Regions from separate parts of the Nocardioides sp. NPDC057772 genome, predicted to be linked through region 2. Evidence: riboswitches for the same ligand, from Rfam matches in the RefSeq annotation. Region 2 holds a riboswitch; the other holds the start of a gene.

Region 1 (7,886 bases), on a different contig from region 2:
GATCAAGGCCGTCGGCTTCACCGGCTCCCGCGGTGGCGGGCTCGCGATCGCCGCGGCCGCGGCGGCCCGTCCCGAGCCGATCCCGGTCTACGCCGAGATGTCCTCGATCAACCCGGTCGTCATCCTTCCCGGCGCCCTCGAAGGCGACACAGACGCGCTCGCCACGGCCTACGTCGGGTCCCTGACCCTCGGCTCCGGCCAGTTCTGCACCAACCCGGGCCTGCTCTTCCTCCCGAGGGGCGAGGCAGGCGACGCCTTCCTCGCCGCCGCCGGCCGTGCCACGGCGGAGGCCGTCGGCGCCACCATGCTCACCCCGGGGATCGCCCGAGCCTACGAGAAGGGCATCGAGAAGCTCCGCGCCACCGACGGCGTCACCGTCGTCGGCGAGGGCACCGCGGGCGACACCGACGCCCCGGCGCCCCAGATCGTCGAGGCCGCCCGCCTCGCCGGCGTGACCGACGAGGTCTTCGGTGCCTCCGGCGTCGTGGTCCGCTTCGACTCCGTCGAGGACCTGCTGCCCAGCCTGGACTCCCTCGAGGGCCAGCTCACCGCGACCGTCCACGCCACCGCCGCCGACCACGAGGTCGCCGCCCAGGTGGTCTCCGCGCTCGAGCTCAAGGCCGGCCGCATCCTCTTCAACGGCTGGCCCACGGGCGTCGAGGTCGGCCACGCCATGGTCCACGGCGGTCCGTTCCCGGCCACGTCCGACTCCCGCACCACCTCGGTCGGCAGCCTCGCGATCGAGCGCTTCCAGCGCCCGGTCGCCTACCAGGACGTACCCGCGGCGCTCCTCCCGGAGCCCGTACGCGACGACAACCCGTGGCAGCTCGTCCGGCGCATCGACGGGGAGCTGCAGCTGCCATGAGCGCCACCACCATCGCAAAGGTCGAGGTCGTCCCGGTCGCCGGCCACGACTCGATGCTGCTCAACCTCAGCGGTGCCCACGCCCCCTTCTTCACCCGCAACATCGCGATCCTCACCGACTCCGAGGGACGCGAGGGCGTCGGCGAGGTCCCCGGCGGCGAGCCGATCCGGCGCACCATCGAGGAGGCTGCCGAGCTGCTCGTCGGCCAGCCCGTCGCCCGCTACCGCAGCCTCCTACGCCAGGTCTCGGACACCTTCGCCGACCGCGACGCCGGCGGCCGCGGCGCCCAGACCTTCGACCTGCGTACGACCGTCCATGCCGTCACCGCGCTGGAGTCCGCTCTCCTCGATCTCGCAGGTCAGGCCCAGGGTGTGCCGGTCGCCGAGCTGCTCGGCGACGGCCAGCAGCGCGACTCGGTGCCGATGCTCGGCTACCTCTTCTACGTCGGGGACCCCGACAAGACCGACCTGCCCTACCTGCGCGAGCCCGATGCCGCCGATGACTGGGAGCGCTTGCGCAGGGAGGTCGCGCTGACCCCCGAGGCGGTCGTGCGTCTCGCCGAGGCCGCCCAGGCTCGCTACGGCTTCGCCGACTTCAAGCTCAAGGGCGGCGTCCTCGCCGGCGAGGAGGAGGTCGCCGCGGTGACCGCCCTCCACGAGCGCTTCCCCGATGCCCGGATCACCCTCGACCCCAACGGCGGCTGGCTGCTCGCCGACGCGGTCCGGCTCTTGAGGGGCAAGGACGACGTGCTCGCGTACGCCGAGGACCCCTGCGGCGCCGAGGGCGGCTACTCGGGGCGCGAGATCATGGCGGAGTTCAAGCGCGCCACCGGTCTGCGTACGGCGACCAACATGATCGCCACCGACTGGCGCCAGATGTCCCACGCGATCCGCACCAACGCCGTCGACATCCCGCTGGCCGACCCGCACTTCTGGACGATGTCCGGCTCGGTCCGCGTCGCCCAGCTGTGCCACGACTTCGGGCTGACCTGGGGCTCCCACTCCAACAACCACTTCGACGTCTCGCTGGCGATGTTCACCCATGTCGGCGCCGCCGCACCGGGAGAGATCACCGCCCTGGACACCCACTGGATCTGGCAGGACGGGCAGGGGCTGACCGAGTCGCCGCTGGAGATCCGCGACGGTGCCGTCGCGGTGCCGACCGCCCCCGGTCTCGGGATCCGGCTCGACCGCGACCGGGTCGCGGCCGCGCACGAGCTCTACCTCGAGCACGGGCTCGGTGTGCGTGACGACGGCGTCGCGATGCAGTACCTGGTGGAGGGTTGGACGTTCGACCCCAAGCGCCCGTGCCTTGTCCGCTGAGCTCGTCTGGCTCCTGCTCGCCGGCATCGGCGCGGGCCTGACCGGCTCGGTGGCCGGTCTGGCCTCGCTGGTCAGCTATCCCTCCCTGCTGGCCGCGGGGCTGCCGCCGGTGGTCGCCAACGTCACCAACACGGTGGCCATGTTCGGCGTCACCGGCGGCACCATCGCCGGATCACGGCGCGAGCTGCGAGGTCAGGGTAGGCGGATCGCCTGGCTGGCCCTGGCCTCCTTCCTCGGTGGTGCCGTCGGTGCGGCCCTGCTGCTCACCACGCCGGCCGAGGCGTTCGAGGCGGTCGTGCCCTGGCTCGTCGGGGCCGGTGCGATCCTGCTGCTGCTCCGCGACCGGATCCGGGTCTGGGCGGCAGCGCTCGCGACCACGAGGGCGCCGCGGCGGGTTCCGCTCGGCCACGAGCGGCGGCGTACGGTCGCCCGCGGGTTCGCCTGGGGCGCGGCCGTGTTCGTGCTCGGCATCTACGGCGGCTACTTCGGGGCCGGCGTCGGCATCATCGCGCTCGCGGTCCTCGTCCTCGAGCGCACCGAGGCGCTCGCGATCACCAACGCGGTCAAGAACGTCGCTACGGGCGTTGCCAACGGCACCGCCGCGGTCGCGTACGTCTTCTTCGCTCCGGTCGACTGGCCCGCCGCGGTCGCCCTCGGCGTGGGCGCCGTGCTCGGTGGCTTCCTGGGGCCCGCGATCGTCCGGGTCGCGCCCGAGCGCCCGCTGCGTTGGCTGGTCGGTCTGGCGGGTCTCGGGCTCGCGCTGCACCTGGCGACCCAGTAGATCGTGTGCAGTAGGCTCCGGGCCGCTGTCACGGGTCGCAGCCAGGTCTGAGGAGGACAACCGTTCATGGGTTCGAGCAACGTCTCGGTGCGCGATCGGGTGCGTGCGCTGGTCGACAACGAGACCTTCCAGAAGATCATCATCGGCGTGATCATCGTCAACGCGGTGGTGCTCGGCGTCGAGACGATGGTGCCCGAGCACCTGGCCCACGAGCTGGCGCTCTTCGACAGCCTGCTGCTCGGGGTCTTCGTCGTAGAGCTGGTGCTGCGCCTGGTGGCGTACGGCCCGAAGTTCTTCCTCGACCCGTGGAACATCTTCGACACCGCGATCGTGGCGATCGCGCTGGTGCCGGCGACCGGGCCGATGTCGGTGCTGCGGGCGCTGCGGATCCTGCGCGTGCTGCGCCTGGTCAACTCGGTCCCCTCGATGCGTCGCGTCGTCGACGGCCTGATCGCGGCGATGCCGGGGATGGGCTCGGTCGCCGCGCTGCTGGTGCTGATGATGTACGTCGCGGTGGTCATCTCGACCAACCTCTATGGGGAGATCGCGCCGGACTACTTCGGCGACCTCGGCACCAGCGCGTTCACGCTCTTCCAGACCATGACCGGCGAGGCCTGGCCCGACATCGCCCGCGAGGTGATGGCCGAAGATCCCTCGGCGTGGATCTTCTTCGTCGTCTTCATCCTGGTGATGACCTTCGCGGTCCTCAACCTCTTCCTCGCCGTCGTCGTCTCCGGCATGGAGAGCGTCGAGACCCTCACCAAGCACGAGGAGGAGTCCGACGCCGAGATGATGGCCATCCTGACCTCGCTGCGCGAAGACCTCACCGCCGTACGCGAGGAGCTGGCCGTCACCCGGGCCGAGCTGCGGAGCGCAGGGACCGCCGGCGACGAGGTCCAGCTCTGACTTCCGCTGGGCGGAAGCTGGGCCTGGTCAGGGTGTGGCGCCGGTCATAGCCTCGGGCGTCATGAGCATCTGGGACGAGAAGATCTTCGACGGAGCCTTCGTGCCCGGCGGCGCCGGGACGATGGCAGTGACGGCCCCCGCGACCGGGGAGACCATCGCCACGATCGGCCAGGCCGACGTCGCCGACCTCGACAAGGCGGTCGCGACCGCCAAGCAGACGCAGCGGACCTGGGCAGCGCTGCCCTACACCGAGCGCGCCGCGGTGATGACCAAGGCGGCCGCCATCCTCGAGGCAGACCCCGACCGGCTGACCCGCTGGCTGGTGCCGGAGGCCGGGTCTGGCCAGGGCAAGGCCGGCTTCGAGGCGATGCTGGTGACCTCCGAGCTGAACGCGGCCGCGGCGCTCGCGGCCCAGCCGTACGGACAGATGCTGCGCAGCATGAAGCCGCGGGTCTCGATCGGCCGGCATGTCCCGGTCGGCGTCGTCGGCGTGATCAGCCCGTTCAACTTCCCGGCGATCCTCTCGATGCGCTCGGTCGCTCCGGCCCTGGCGCTCGGCAACGCGGTCGTGCTCAAGCCGGACCCGCGGACGTCGATCTCCGGCGGTCTCGTGCTCGCCGAGATCCTCGCCGAGGCCGGGCTGCCCGAGGGGCTCCTGCACGTGCTCCCGGCAGGCGCCGAGGTCGGTGCCGCACTGGTCGCCCATCCGGACGTGCCCTGCATCTCCTTCACCGGCTCCACAGCCGCCGGCCGCAAGATCGGTGAGGCCGCCGGCCCGCTGCTGAAGAAGGTCCACCTCGAGCTCGGCGGCAACAACGCACTGCTGGTGCTGCCCGACGCGGACATCGACGCCGCGGCCTCCGCCGGCGCCTGGGGATCCTTCCTCCACCAGGGCCAGATCTGCATGACCACCGGTCGTCACCTGGTCCCCAAGGACAAGGTGGAGGAGTACGCCACCAAGCTGGCCGCCAAGGCCGAGGCCATCTCGGTCGGCGACCCGACCGATCCGGCCAACGCGCTGGGCCCGATCATCGACGAGCGGCAGCTCAAGAGCGTGCACGACATCGTCGAGGGCACGGTCGCGGCAGGTGCGACGCTGCTGGCCGGTGGCACCCACGACGGGCTCTTCTACCGTCCGACGGTCCTCGCCGACGTACCCCTGGACAGTCCGGCCTTCAGTCAGGAGATCTTCGGCCCGGTCGCCCCGGTCGTGGGCTACGAGAGCGTCAAGGAGGCGATCGAGATCATCAACTCCTCCGAGTACGGCCTCTCGGTGTCGCTGCTCACCGCCAACCCGTTCAAGGCCTTCGAGCTCGCCGACCGGATCACCTCAGGAGCGGTGCACATCAACGACCAGACCGTCGACGACGAGGCCGTCGCCCCCTTCGGCGGTGCCAAGGCCTCCGGCGTCGGCGGCCACTTCGGCACCTCGGCCAACATGGACACCTTCTGCGACATCCAGTGGGTCACGATCCAGTCGGAGATCGAGCGCTACCCGTTCTGAGCGTCGTAGCAAGGCTGGCTGTCCGTTCGTCGCCGACGCCAGGTAGTCTCGCCCTGCCAGTCGTACTCCATGCCTGATGGGGTCAGGGAACCCGGTGAGAGTCCGGGACTGACGCGCAGCGGTGAGGATGACGGGCGGGCACGCTCTTCTCCCGGGAAGGGCAGCCACTGGAGCCTGGCTCCGGGAAGGCGCTCCGCTCCGATCGATTCCGAGTCCGAAGACCTGCTGGCTCTGGCGGCGCCCGCCGCCAGGTCACCACGTGTCCCGCGGAAGGGCACATGACCGCAGAGCAGGTGTTCTGATGTCGCGAGTCCGATCCGACCGGTGCCCGGGAGTCGGCCGTCCGTGGCCGGCCGAGGACGGTCTCCTGGTGCGGTTGCGCCTGATCGGCGGGTCCGTCTCCTCCGCCTCGCTGCTGTCGCTGGTCTCCGTCGCCGAGACCTACGGCGACGGCCGCGTCTATCTCACCGGACGCGCCAACCTGCAGGTGCGCGGGCTGCCCGCCGTCGACGGTGCCCTGCCCGCTGAGGTGCTCACCGCGCTGAAGGCGACTGGTCTGGTGCCGGCGCAGACCCACGAGCTCGTACGCAACGTGATGGTCTCCCCGCAGACCGGGCTCGCCGGGGGACGGGCCGACCTGCGCGGCGTCGCCGCGACGCTGGACCGGCTGCTGTGCGCCTCGCCGCGGCTGGCAGCGCTGCCCGGGCGGTTCCTCTTCGTGCTCGACGACGGCCGCGGCGACCTGGTCTCGCGCGAGTGCGACCTCGGGCTGGTGGCGCTCTCGGAGGCCGAGGGTCAGCTGCGTGTCGGCGACTCGTGCGGGCCGGTCGTGCCGCTCACCGAGGCCGCTGGTCGGCTGGTCTCGTTGGCCACCCGCTTCCTGGACGTACGCGGAGAGGGGCCGTCGGCGCCCTGGCACGTCTCCGAGCTCGACCGCCCGCTGGTCGAGCCGGTCGAGGCCGACTCGCGGATGCCGGCGGAGGCTCCGGAACTGGGGTTCGGCGAGGTGCTCGGCGGCGAGCACGTCGCGGCCACCGACGGCGCCCTGGACCGGGCCGCCGTCGAGGCGCTGGTGGAGCGGGCGCCGGCGGTCGTGGTGACGCCGTGGCGCGGCGTACTCGTGCCCACACCGCCGGTGCGTCCGACCCGGCGCTACGACTACATCGACCAGGGACCGGCGATCTACGTCGACTCCTTCGCGACCATCCGGCGCGAGGCCGACCTCTCCGCGGTACCCGCGGACGCCGAGCGGCTCGCCGTCCGGATGATCCACGGCAGCGGCCAGGTCGATCTCGCCGCCGACCTGGACATCCACCCCGGCCTGGTGAAGGCCGCGCGCGGCGCGCTGGAGGCTGGCGCACCGATCCTGTGCGACGCGACGATGGTCGCCACCGGGGTCACCCGCAGCCGCCTCCCGCGCGACAACGAGGTGCTCTGCATGCTCGGCGACGACCGGGTCCCGGCGCTGGCCCGCGCCTGGGGCACCACCCGCACCGCCGCCGCGCTGGCGCTGTGGGAGCCCTATCTGGAGGGCGCGGTGGTCGCCATCGGCAACGCCCCCACGGCGCTCTTCCACCTGCTCGAGATGATCCTCGACGGCGGCCCGCGGCCGGCCGCGATCGTCGGCTGCCCGGTCGGCTTCATCGGCGCCGCCGAGTCCAAGGAGGCGCTCGCCTCCTTCGCCGACGACCACGGCATCGACATCCCCTACGTCACCGTCCGGGGCCGCCGTGGCGGCTCCGCGATGACCTCGTCCGCACTCAACGCACTCGCCCAGGAGCAGGAATGAGCGTCCCGACCCCTGGACGGTTCACCGTCGTCGGCATCGGCCCCGGCGACCCCGAGCTGATCACCCTCAAGGCAGCCCGGCTGATCGGTGCGGCCCCGGTGGTCGCCTATCACGCCGGCGTGCGCAAGCAGTCCCACGCCCGCCGCATCGCGTCCGCGCTGATCCCGGCCGACGCGGTGGAGGAGGAGCTGCGCTACCCGGTCACGACGGGCACCACGAGCCACCCCGGCGGGTACGTCGGGGCGATGGCCGAGTTCTACGAGTCCTGCGCGGTCCGGCTCTCGGCCCACCTCGACGCCGGCCGCGACGTGGTCTTGCTCGCCGAGGGCGACCCGCTCTTCTACGGCTCCTCGATGTATCTCCACGACCGGTTCAAGGAGGTCTACGAGACCTCCGTCGTGCCGGGTGTTCCCGCCTTCGCGGCCGCCACCGCGGCCGTCTCGACACCACTGGTCCGCCAGACCGACGTGCTCACGGTGCTGCCGGGCACCCTGCCCGAGCCCGAGCTCGCCCGGCGCCTGGCCGACACCGAGGCCGCCATCATCATGAAGCTCGGCCGGACCTTCCCGGCGGTTCGCTCCGCGCTGGCCGCGGCCGGTCGGCTCGAGGGCGCCTGGTACGTCGAGCGTGCCTCGCAGCCCGAGGAGCGCTGGCTGCCGGTGGCCGACGTCGACCCGGAGTCGGTGCCGTACTTCTCGCTCATCGTGGTCCCTGGCGAC
Region 2 (7,886 bases):
GCAGCTGCTGGTCTCGAGCCAGGCCGGTGACGGCGACGAGCTCGTCCCGGGCGCCGACGGCCAGGGCGATCGAGATGATCCCGCCGTCGTAGGCGTACAGCTCGGTGACCGGCGCGTCGACGGTCAGCTTCTCGCCGCAGTTCTCGACGGTGATCGCGCTTCGCGCCGCGTCACCGGCGACGGTCCCCTCCGCTCCGCAGGCCGTGAGGATCGTCGTGCCGAGCGCGAGCGCGGCGACGCAGGCGAGGTGGGGACGGCGTACGGATCTGGGGGCACGCTGTGTCATGCCGGTCGGTCCTTTCGAGGGTGGATGAGCAGGTGTGGCTGGTCCAGATGCGGATGTGGCACCTGGACCGAGCCGACGCCGAAGTGGTGCTCGACGCGGATGGTGTCGAGCACCTCGGCCGGCGGCCCGTGGGCCACGATGGTCGCCGGGCCGGTGTCGGGATCGCTGTCGGCCGGCCGGCCCAGGACGGCGAGGCTGTCGAAGGAGCGGAGCGCCAGATCGAGGTCGTGGATGGTCGCCACCAGGGTCTCGACCCGGTCGGCGACGGTCTGCAGGAGGCGCAGCTGCCAGGCGACGTCGAGCTGGTTGGTGGGTTCGTCGAGGAGCATCACCGGGCACTCCTGAGCGAGACCTCGAGCCATCACCGCCCGGCGCCGCTCGCCCCCGGAGAGCCGGTCGCAGGGATCGTCGATGCGGTCGGCCAACCCGACGGCGTCGAGGGCCGCCCGCACGATCTCGCGTTCCTGGCGTCCGCCTCGAGCCCACGGCCGGGTGCGTGGCACCCGGCCCAGCGCGACCATCTCCCCGACGTGCAGCTCGGCGGAGGCGACCTCCTCCTGAGGGACGTACGCCAGCCGGCGGGCGCGCTCGCGCGACCTGGTCCGGACCGTCTCGGAGAGCCGGCCGGCGTCGTCGGCGAGGTAGGCGGTCCCGGCGCTCGGGCGCTGGACGCCGGCCAGGATCCGCAGCAGGGTCGACTTCCCCACCCCGTTGACGCCCACGATCCCGAGGCGGGTGCCGGCGGGTACGTCCAGGTCGACGTCGCGGAGCACGTCGCGCTCCCCCAGCCGGGCGGCGACTCCGCTCAGCCGGAGCGCGGGCCGGGACAGGTCGCCGCTCATCGCTCGCTACCGAAGCGGTACTGACCGCGGCCGAGCAGCAGCAGGAACAGCGGCGCGCCGACCACGCCGGTGACCACCCCCAACGGGATCTCCTGCGGGCGGGCCACCAGCCGGGCGAGCACGTCGACCCAGAGCAGGAACAGCCCACCGCCCAGGGCGGCGACCGGCAGCACCACTCTGTGCCGGGCGCCCACGAGCAGCCGGGCCGCGTGCGGCACGATCAGGCCGACGAACCCGATCCCACCGCTGACCGCGACCAGGACCCCGACGAGCACGGCCAGAGCCACGAACAGAGTCGTACGCAGCGCCGCCACGTTCACACCGAGCGCGGCAGCAGTCTCCGGGCCGGCGGCCAGGGCGTCCAGCCAGCGGTGCAGAGCCAGCATCCCGAGTCCCAGCAGAAGGCTGAGCGCCACCGGCAGCCACAGCTTCTCCCAGCTGGCGCCACCGACGCTGCCGAGCATCCAGAACATCACCGAGTCGGCGGCGCGCGGATCGTCGCTCATGAAGACCAGGAAGGAGGCGATGGAGGAGAGTCCCGAGGAGAGCACCACACCCGAGAGCACCAGCCGGATCGGCGTCAGCCCACCCTGCGCGGTGGCCACCAGCCAGACCAGCATCGCCGAGCCGACGGCCCCGAGCAGGGCACCGCCGGAGACCGCGTAGGTGCCGAGGCCGGCCAGCGCACCGGTGGTGATCGCGGCGGTCGCCCCCACCGAGGCGCCGGAGCTGATGCCCAGCAGGAACGGGTCGGCGAGCGGGTTGCGGACCAGCGTCTGCATACCCGCCCCGGCCACGGCCAGTCCGGCCCCCACGGCGAGCGCCATCAGGGCTCTCGGCAGGCGCAGCTCCCACACGATCACGTCCCACCTGCCGGGGGCATCACCCTGGATCCGGTCGCCGACCGCGGTGACGACCTCGCCGACGGGGATCCGCTCCGAGCCGAAGGCCAGGGAGAGCACAACACTGGCCGCCGAGGCGAGCAGCAGGCCGGCGATCAGCGGCACGAACGGCACCCGTCGCCTTCCGCCGGCGGTGCGAGCACGGCCGGCGGTACCTCGGGCATCACGGGCCAGCGTCTCCACGGCGCTCCGCCTCTCAAGTCCTCTGGACCCTGATCGCGAGGGCCGTGACGTACATCTGAGCCGACAGGTTTTCGGACTCGGGTTCAACCGGCGACGCTGCCTTCCCAGGGACGCGGCCCCAGTGGCTGCTTAGCGTCGTCGTCACCCTCACCGCTGCGCGCCAGTCCCGGAATCACACCGGGTTCCCTGGCATCCATCGGGATGCGTTCGACTCGGCGCCGAGGCTAGCACGGTGTCCGTAGGCGCGTGCCGACCATGTTGCCGACGACACGTCGAAGCACAACATCTAGGAAGTTGCATTGATGTAATTCCCGCATATAGTGGTCCCCGCAGCTGGTTCTCCCATCCCGGCGACGGGGCGGGAGAGGCAAGAGGGAACCCGGTGCGAGTCCGGGACTGCCCCGCAGCGGTGAGTGGGAACGACCGCCGTCACGAAGCACTGGGAGCAAGCCGGCTCCTGGGAAGCGACGGCCAGTAGGACCGAGCCCGATGACGCCCACGAGTCCGAAGACCTGCCAGTGCCCACCTCTTGGTGGGGTCCGCGACCTCGAGGGAAGGTCAGGGGATCGAGCGCGTACCACGCCGTCCTCTCCTGCCCCGGCACGGATGCACGAGACATCCAGCGGGCCGCGGGTCCGCGTGAACGAGGGGCATGGGGCTTGATCGACACCGAGGGTCTACCGATCCGCACCGAGAAGTCGGCGTACGTCTTCGACTATCCGATGGCCGAGGAGCTGGCCAAGAAGCAGCGCAGCATCTTCTGGACGGCCGAGGAGATCCCGGTCGAGAACGACAAGCAGGACTTCCTGGTCAACATGACCGACGCCGAGCAGGCCGCGGTCAAGACGACGCTGAAGCTGTTCACCATCTACGAGCTGATCCTCGGCGGCGAGGTGTGGGGCGACCGGCTCTTCCACGCGTTCCCGCGGCCCGAGATCCAGATGATGACCAACGCCTTCTCGTTTGCCGAGCTGAACATGCACGCGCCGTTCTACGCGAAGCTCAACAAGACGCTGATGATCGACACCGAGGAGTTCTACGACTCCTACAAGAACGACCCGGTGCTGGCCGAGCGGATCGCCTTCGTGTGGGACGCCATCGCCGACGAGGACCTGCTCTACGCGCTGAGCGTCTTCACGTTGATGGAGAACTGCGTGCTCTACTCCAACTTCGCCTTCCTCAAGCACTTCCAGTCCGGCGGGAAGAACCTGCTGCAGAACGTGATCAGCGGGATCAACTTCTCCGCCCGCGACGAGAACCTGCACGCCACCGGCGGCGCCTGGCTGTTCAACACGACGTTGGACGAGTACGCCGCGACCGTCTCGGCCGACAAGTTCGAGGCCGAGCGCGACGACCTCTTCGCCCGCGTCCGCGGTGTCGCCGAGCACCTCTACGCCCACGAGGCCCGGATCGTGGAGATGCTCTTCGCGGACGGTCCGATCACCGGCATCGAGCAGACCGACCTGGAGGCCTTCGTGCGCTCCCGCATCGACATGACCCTGGAGAACATGCGGATGGAGCCGCTGTTCGGGGTCGAGACCAACCCGGTCGCCGAGTGGTTCTACGCCGGCATCAACGGCACCCAGTTCCACGACTTCTTCCAGGTCACCGGCAACGAATACAACCGCAACATCGGCGAGACGGAGTTCGAGTTCTGATGAGCAGCACCAGCTGGGAGGCGCTCTCCGCCGAGCGCAAGGCACTGCAGGCCGAGGGCACCGTGCCTGCCTTCATGACCACCGCGGGCTACGCGATGTTCAAGGCCAAGTACACCGTCGCGGACCAGAGCGTCCGCGAGCGCTACGAGACCATCGCGGCCACCGCCGGCGGGCTGGCCGACGAGATGTACCCCCGTGAGGACGGCGTCTCCTGGACAGAGCCGTTCTTCGAGGCGATCTGGAACGGCTGGCTCTCCCCCTCGACGCCGGTGCTGTCGAACCTCGGCACCGACCGGGGCCTGCCGGTCTCGTGCGAGGGCTCCTACGTCGAGGACTCGGTCTGGGGCTTCTACGAGACCCTCAAGGAAGCCGCGATCCTGTCCCAGAACGGGTTCGGCACCTCGGCGTACCTCGGTGACGTCCGGCCCCGCGGCGCGAAGTTCAGCGACAACGGCAAGGCCAACGGTGTGGTCCCGGTCTTCTGCAACTTCGTGGAGATGACCAACCAGATCAGCCAGGGCGCCACCCGCCGCGGCTCCTGGGCCGGCTACCTGCCCGTGGATCACCCGGACTTCTACGAGCTCGCCGACCTGATCTTCCGGGAGCCGGCCAACAAGAACGTCGGCTGGATCTTCAGCCAGGCCTTCATCGACCGGATGCTCGCCGGCGACAAGGACGCCCTGGAGCGCTACCAGCGGGTGCTGAAGATCCGGGTGGTGCTGGGCAAGGGCTACATCTGGAAGGTCGACACCGTCAACGCGGCCCAGACCGAGTCCTACAAGGCCAACGGACTGGCCAACAAGGCCTCCAACCTGTGCTCGGAGATCACCCTGTTCAGCGACGAGGACCACTCCTACACCTGCGTGCTCTCCTCGCTGAACCTGTCGACCTACGACGAGTGGAAGGACCAGGACACCGCGTACGTCGCCACCGTCTTCCTCGACGCGGTCGCCGAGGCGTTCCTGCGCAAGGCGCGCACCATCCGCGGTCTGGAGCGGGCGGTGCGCTACACCGAGAAGGCCCGCAGCCTGGGCCTCGGGGTGATGGGCTACCACGACTACCTGCAGAAGCAGCGAGTGCCGTTCGAGTCGGACAAGGCGGCGGCGCTGAACAAGGACATCTTCGAGCGGATCTCGTCGCGTGCCGATGCCGCCTCGCGGTGGATGGGCTCGGTCGCGGGCATCCCGGAGTGGTGTGTCGGACGGCGCAACTCCCATCTGATGGCGATCGCGCCGACGATGAGCACCGCGGTGATCGTCGGCGGCACCAGCCAGGGCATCGAGCCGTACGTCGCCAACGTCTGGAACCAGACCACCTCGGCCGGCGAGATGCCGCGGGCCAACCAGAACCTCGTCGAGGTGATGAAGGAGCGTGGCGTCTACGACCAGGCCCACATCTCCGACATCATCGACCACGGTGGCTCGGTCCAGCACGTCTCGTGGCTCGACGACCTCGAGAAGGAGGTCTTCCGGACCGGCTACGAGATCGACCAAGAGATCCTGCTCGCCCGGGCGTCCGACCGCCAGGTCTACATCGACCAGGCCCAGTCGCTGAACCTGTTCTTCCAGGCCGACGCGACCCCGCAGTACATCAGCAAGATCCACAAGCTCGCGCTGCTCGACCCGAACATCAAGAGCCTGTACTACCTGCGCTCGCGCGCCGGCGTCCAGGCCAGCAAGCAGACCCGGACCAACTGACCGACTTCGACGACAGAGGCATGATCATGAACGAGAACCCGACCCCCACCGACGCCATCGACGACCTGAGCTGGGACGACTGGACCGACGCCGCTGTCTGTGCCATCGAGAACGGCCAGGACTGCGAGGCCTGCGAAGGATGAGCGCCCCCGCCGGGCGGCCGACGCTGACGGTCTGCCGCGGCTGCTGCTGCGGGACCGAGCGGAAGTCGCCCGGGGTGGACCATGCCGCCGTGCTCAGCACGCTGAACGCGGCGGCCGGGGAGTCGGCGACCGTACGCATCGCCGACTGCCTCGGCCCGTGCGAACGGGCAGACGTCGTGGTCGTCGGCCCCTCACCCGAGGGGCGGCAGCGTGGGGCGAAGCCCGTCTGGGTCGCCCGGGCCGGCACGGAGCAGGTCACCGACGCGCTGGCCGAGTGGACCCGCGCCGGCGGGCCGGGCATCGCCGAGGCACCACCCGCGGTGATGGCCCGGGCGTTCCGTCACGGGCGCTGAGCGACCGCCGCATACGCCGCCGCGACCAGGGCCGCGCCGATACCGACCTTGCGGGCCAGGGTGGTGGCGCCGACGACGTCCGCGGGGGTGGCGGCGCGGCCGTCGCCCATCACCGCACGGTGCTCGACCCGGTTGCCGTAGTAGCGGTTGGTGCCGCCCAGGCGGATGTCGAGGGCACCGGCGAAGGAGGCCTCGACGACGCCGGCGTTCGGGCTCGGGTGCTGGGCGGCGTCGCGACGCCAGGCCCGCCAGGCCTGTCTCGCTCGTGACGGCATCGCGGTCAGGGTGATCAGGCCGGACAGGCGCGAGCCGGGGAAGTTGAGCAGGTCGTCGAGGCGCGCGCTGGCCCAGCCGAAGTGCTCGTAGCGGTCGTTGTGGTGGCCGACCATCGCGTCCAAGGTGTTGGTGGCGCGGTAGCCGAGGAGGCCGGGCACGCCCGCGACGGCTCCCCACACCAGCGGCGCGACCACCGCGTCTGAGGTGTTCTCCGCGACACTCTCGATCACGGCCCGGGAGACCTCGGAGGCGTCGAGCTCGGCGGTGTCACGGCCGACGAGGTGGGTGAGCCGCTGCCGCGCAGCGGGCAGGTCCCCCTCGTCCAGGTGTTCGTGCACGGCCAACGCCTCGCGCTCCAGCGAGCGGCCGCCCAGGACCGCCCAGGTGGCGGCCGCGGTCACCAGCATCGTCCCGATCCTGCCGTGGGCGAGTCGCTCGGCGGCAGCGCCGATGACGACCGCTCCCCCGACCAGCGTCGCGGTGTGGAGGACGCCTCGGGTGCGGTCGTCCGCGTACCAAGCCTGCTCCGCCTTCATCGCGACCGTGCCGAAGCCGGCGACCGGGTGGTAGCGCCGCGGATCGCCGAGCAGGCGATCGAGCGCGACGCCGGCCAACAGTCCGATCGCCCGCGGGCTCACCGGTCTCCCCTGGTTTCCCGCAGGGCGGTGAGGAGTTGGTCCGTCGGCTCCTCGGGGCGCACCGCGATCCGCACCCAGTCCGGGCCGAGCCCGGGGAAGGTGTCGGCCCGGCGTACGGCGATGCCCTGCTCGCGCAGGGCCTCCCGGACCCCGGCGCCGGGGCGGGCCAGGACGAAGGAGGCGGTGGAGGGGACGTACTCGATCCCCAGCTTTCGCAAGCCCGCCTCGAGGTGGTCCCGCCAGGTGGTGATCCGCTCGGCGCGGTCACGAGCCTCGGCGCTCGCGCGCTCGGTGGCGCAGGCGAGCATCGCGGCGGCGGCGGTGGCCGAGACGGACCATGGGGTGCGTACGGCCTCGAGGTCGCTGATCGCGGCGGCGTCGCCGACGACGTAGCCCGCGCGTACCCCCGGGATGGACCAGTGCTTCGTCAGGCTCCGGATGGCCAGCAGCCCCTCGCCCCGCTCCGCGGTGAGCGTCTCGGGCTCGCCAGGCACCGCGTCCATGAACGCTTCGTCGACCACGACCAGGCGGCCGGGGCGGAGGAGCTGTCGGAGGGTCTCGGCGGGGTGGAGTACGCCGGTGGGGTTGGTCGGGTTGCCGACGATGACCAGGTCCGCATCGTCGGGGACCGCGGCCGGGTCGAGCACGAAGCCGTTCTCGGCGCGGAGGCGGACCTCGGTGACCGTGTGGCCGGCCTGCTCGAGCGCCGCGTGGGGCTCGGTGAACTGGGGATGCACGACGACCGGCTTTCGCCAGCCTCGGGCCCGTGCGACCAGCGTGAACGCCTCCGCCGCCCCTGCCGTCGGGAGCACTTCGGCGCGATCCCGGCCGTGGTGCTTGGCCAGCGCCGCGCGTGCCGGCTCCTCGTCGGGGTAGGCGGTCGGGGCCAGCGAGTCGTGGAGGGCCTG

What was found. A riboswitch is a leader RNA that binds a small molecule or an ion and turns the genes downstream of it on or off. The one in region 2 is predicted to bind cobalamin.
Region 1: it holds a riboswitch for cobalamin, as region 2 does, so the genes downstream of both, ACFVJS_RS19170 (nitrite reductase) here and ACFVJS_RS03370 (FecCD family ABC transporter permease) in region 2, are expected to answer to the same signal.

What each region holds. Positions count from the first base shown of each region.
Region 1 is NZ_JBHVKN010000131.1:3,373-11,258, forward strand. It holds gene ACFVJS_RS19145 (aldehyde dehydrogenase (NADP(+))) at 1-865, shown strand, start outside; gene ACFVJS_RS19150 (enolase C-terminal domain-like protein) at 862-2,187, shown strand; gene ACFVJS_RS19155 (sulfite exporter TauE/SafE family protein) at 2,177-2,968, shown strand; gene ACFVJS_RS19160 (ion transporter) at 3,035-3,874, shown strand; gene ACFVJS_RS19165 (aldehyde dehydrogenase family protein) at 3,936-5,378, shown strand; cobalamin riboswitch at 5,419-5,623, shown strand; partial or broken gene ACFVJS_RS19170 (nitrite reductase) at 5,680-5,871, shown strand; gene ACFVJS_RS19175 (precorrin-8X methylmutase) at 6,514-7,167, shown strand; gene cobJ (precorrin-3B C(17)-methyltransferase) at 7,164-7,886, shown strand, end outside.
Region 2 is NZ_JBHVKN010000009.1:39,875-47,760, forward strand. It holds gene ACFVJS_RS03360 (ABC transporter substrate-binding protein) at 1-286, opposite strand, end outside; gene ACFVJS_RS03365 (ABC transporter ATP-binding protein) at 283-1,128, opposite strand; gene ACFVJS_RS03370 (FecCD family ABC transporter permease) at 1,125-2,144, opposite strand; cobalamin riboswitch at 2,258-2,440, opposite strand; cobalamin riboswitch at 2,531-2,748, shown strand; gene ACFVJS_RS03375 (ribonucleotide-diphosphate reductase subunit beta) at 2,873-3,871, shown strand; gene ACFVJS_RS03380 (ribonucleotide reductase N-terminal alpha domain-containing protein) at 3,871-5,568, shown strand; gene ACFVJS_RS03385 ((2Fe-2S) ferredoxin domain-containing protein) at 5,708-6,064, shown strand; gene ACFVJS_RS03390 (cobalamin biosynthesis protein) at 6,052-6,978, opposite strand; gene ACFVJS_RS03395 (cobyrinate a,c-diamide synthase) at 6,975-7,886, opposite strand, start outside.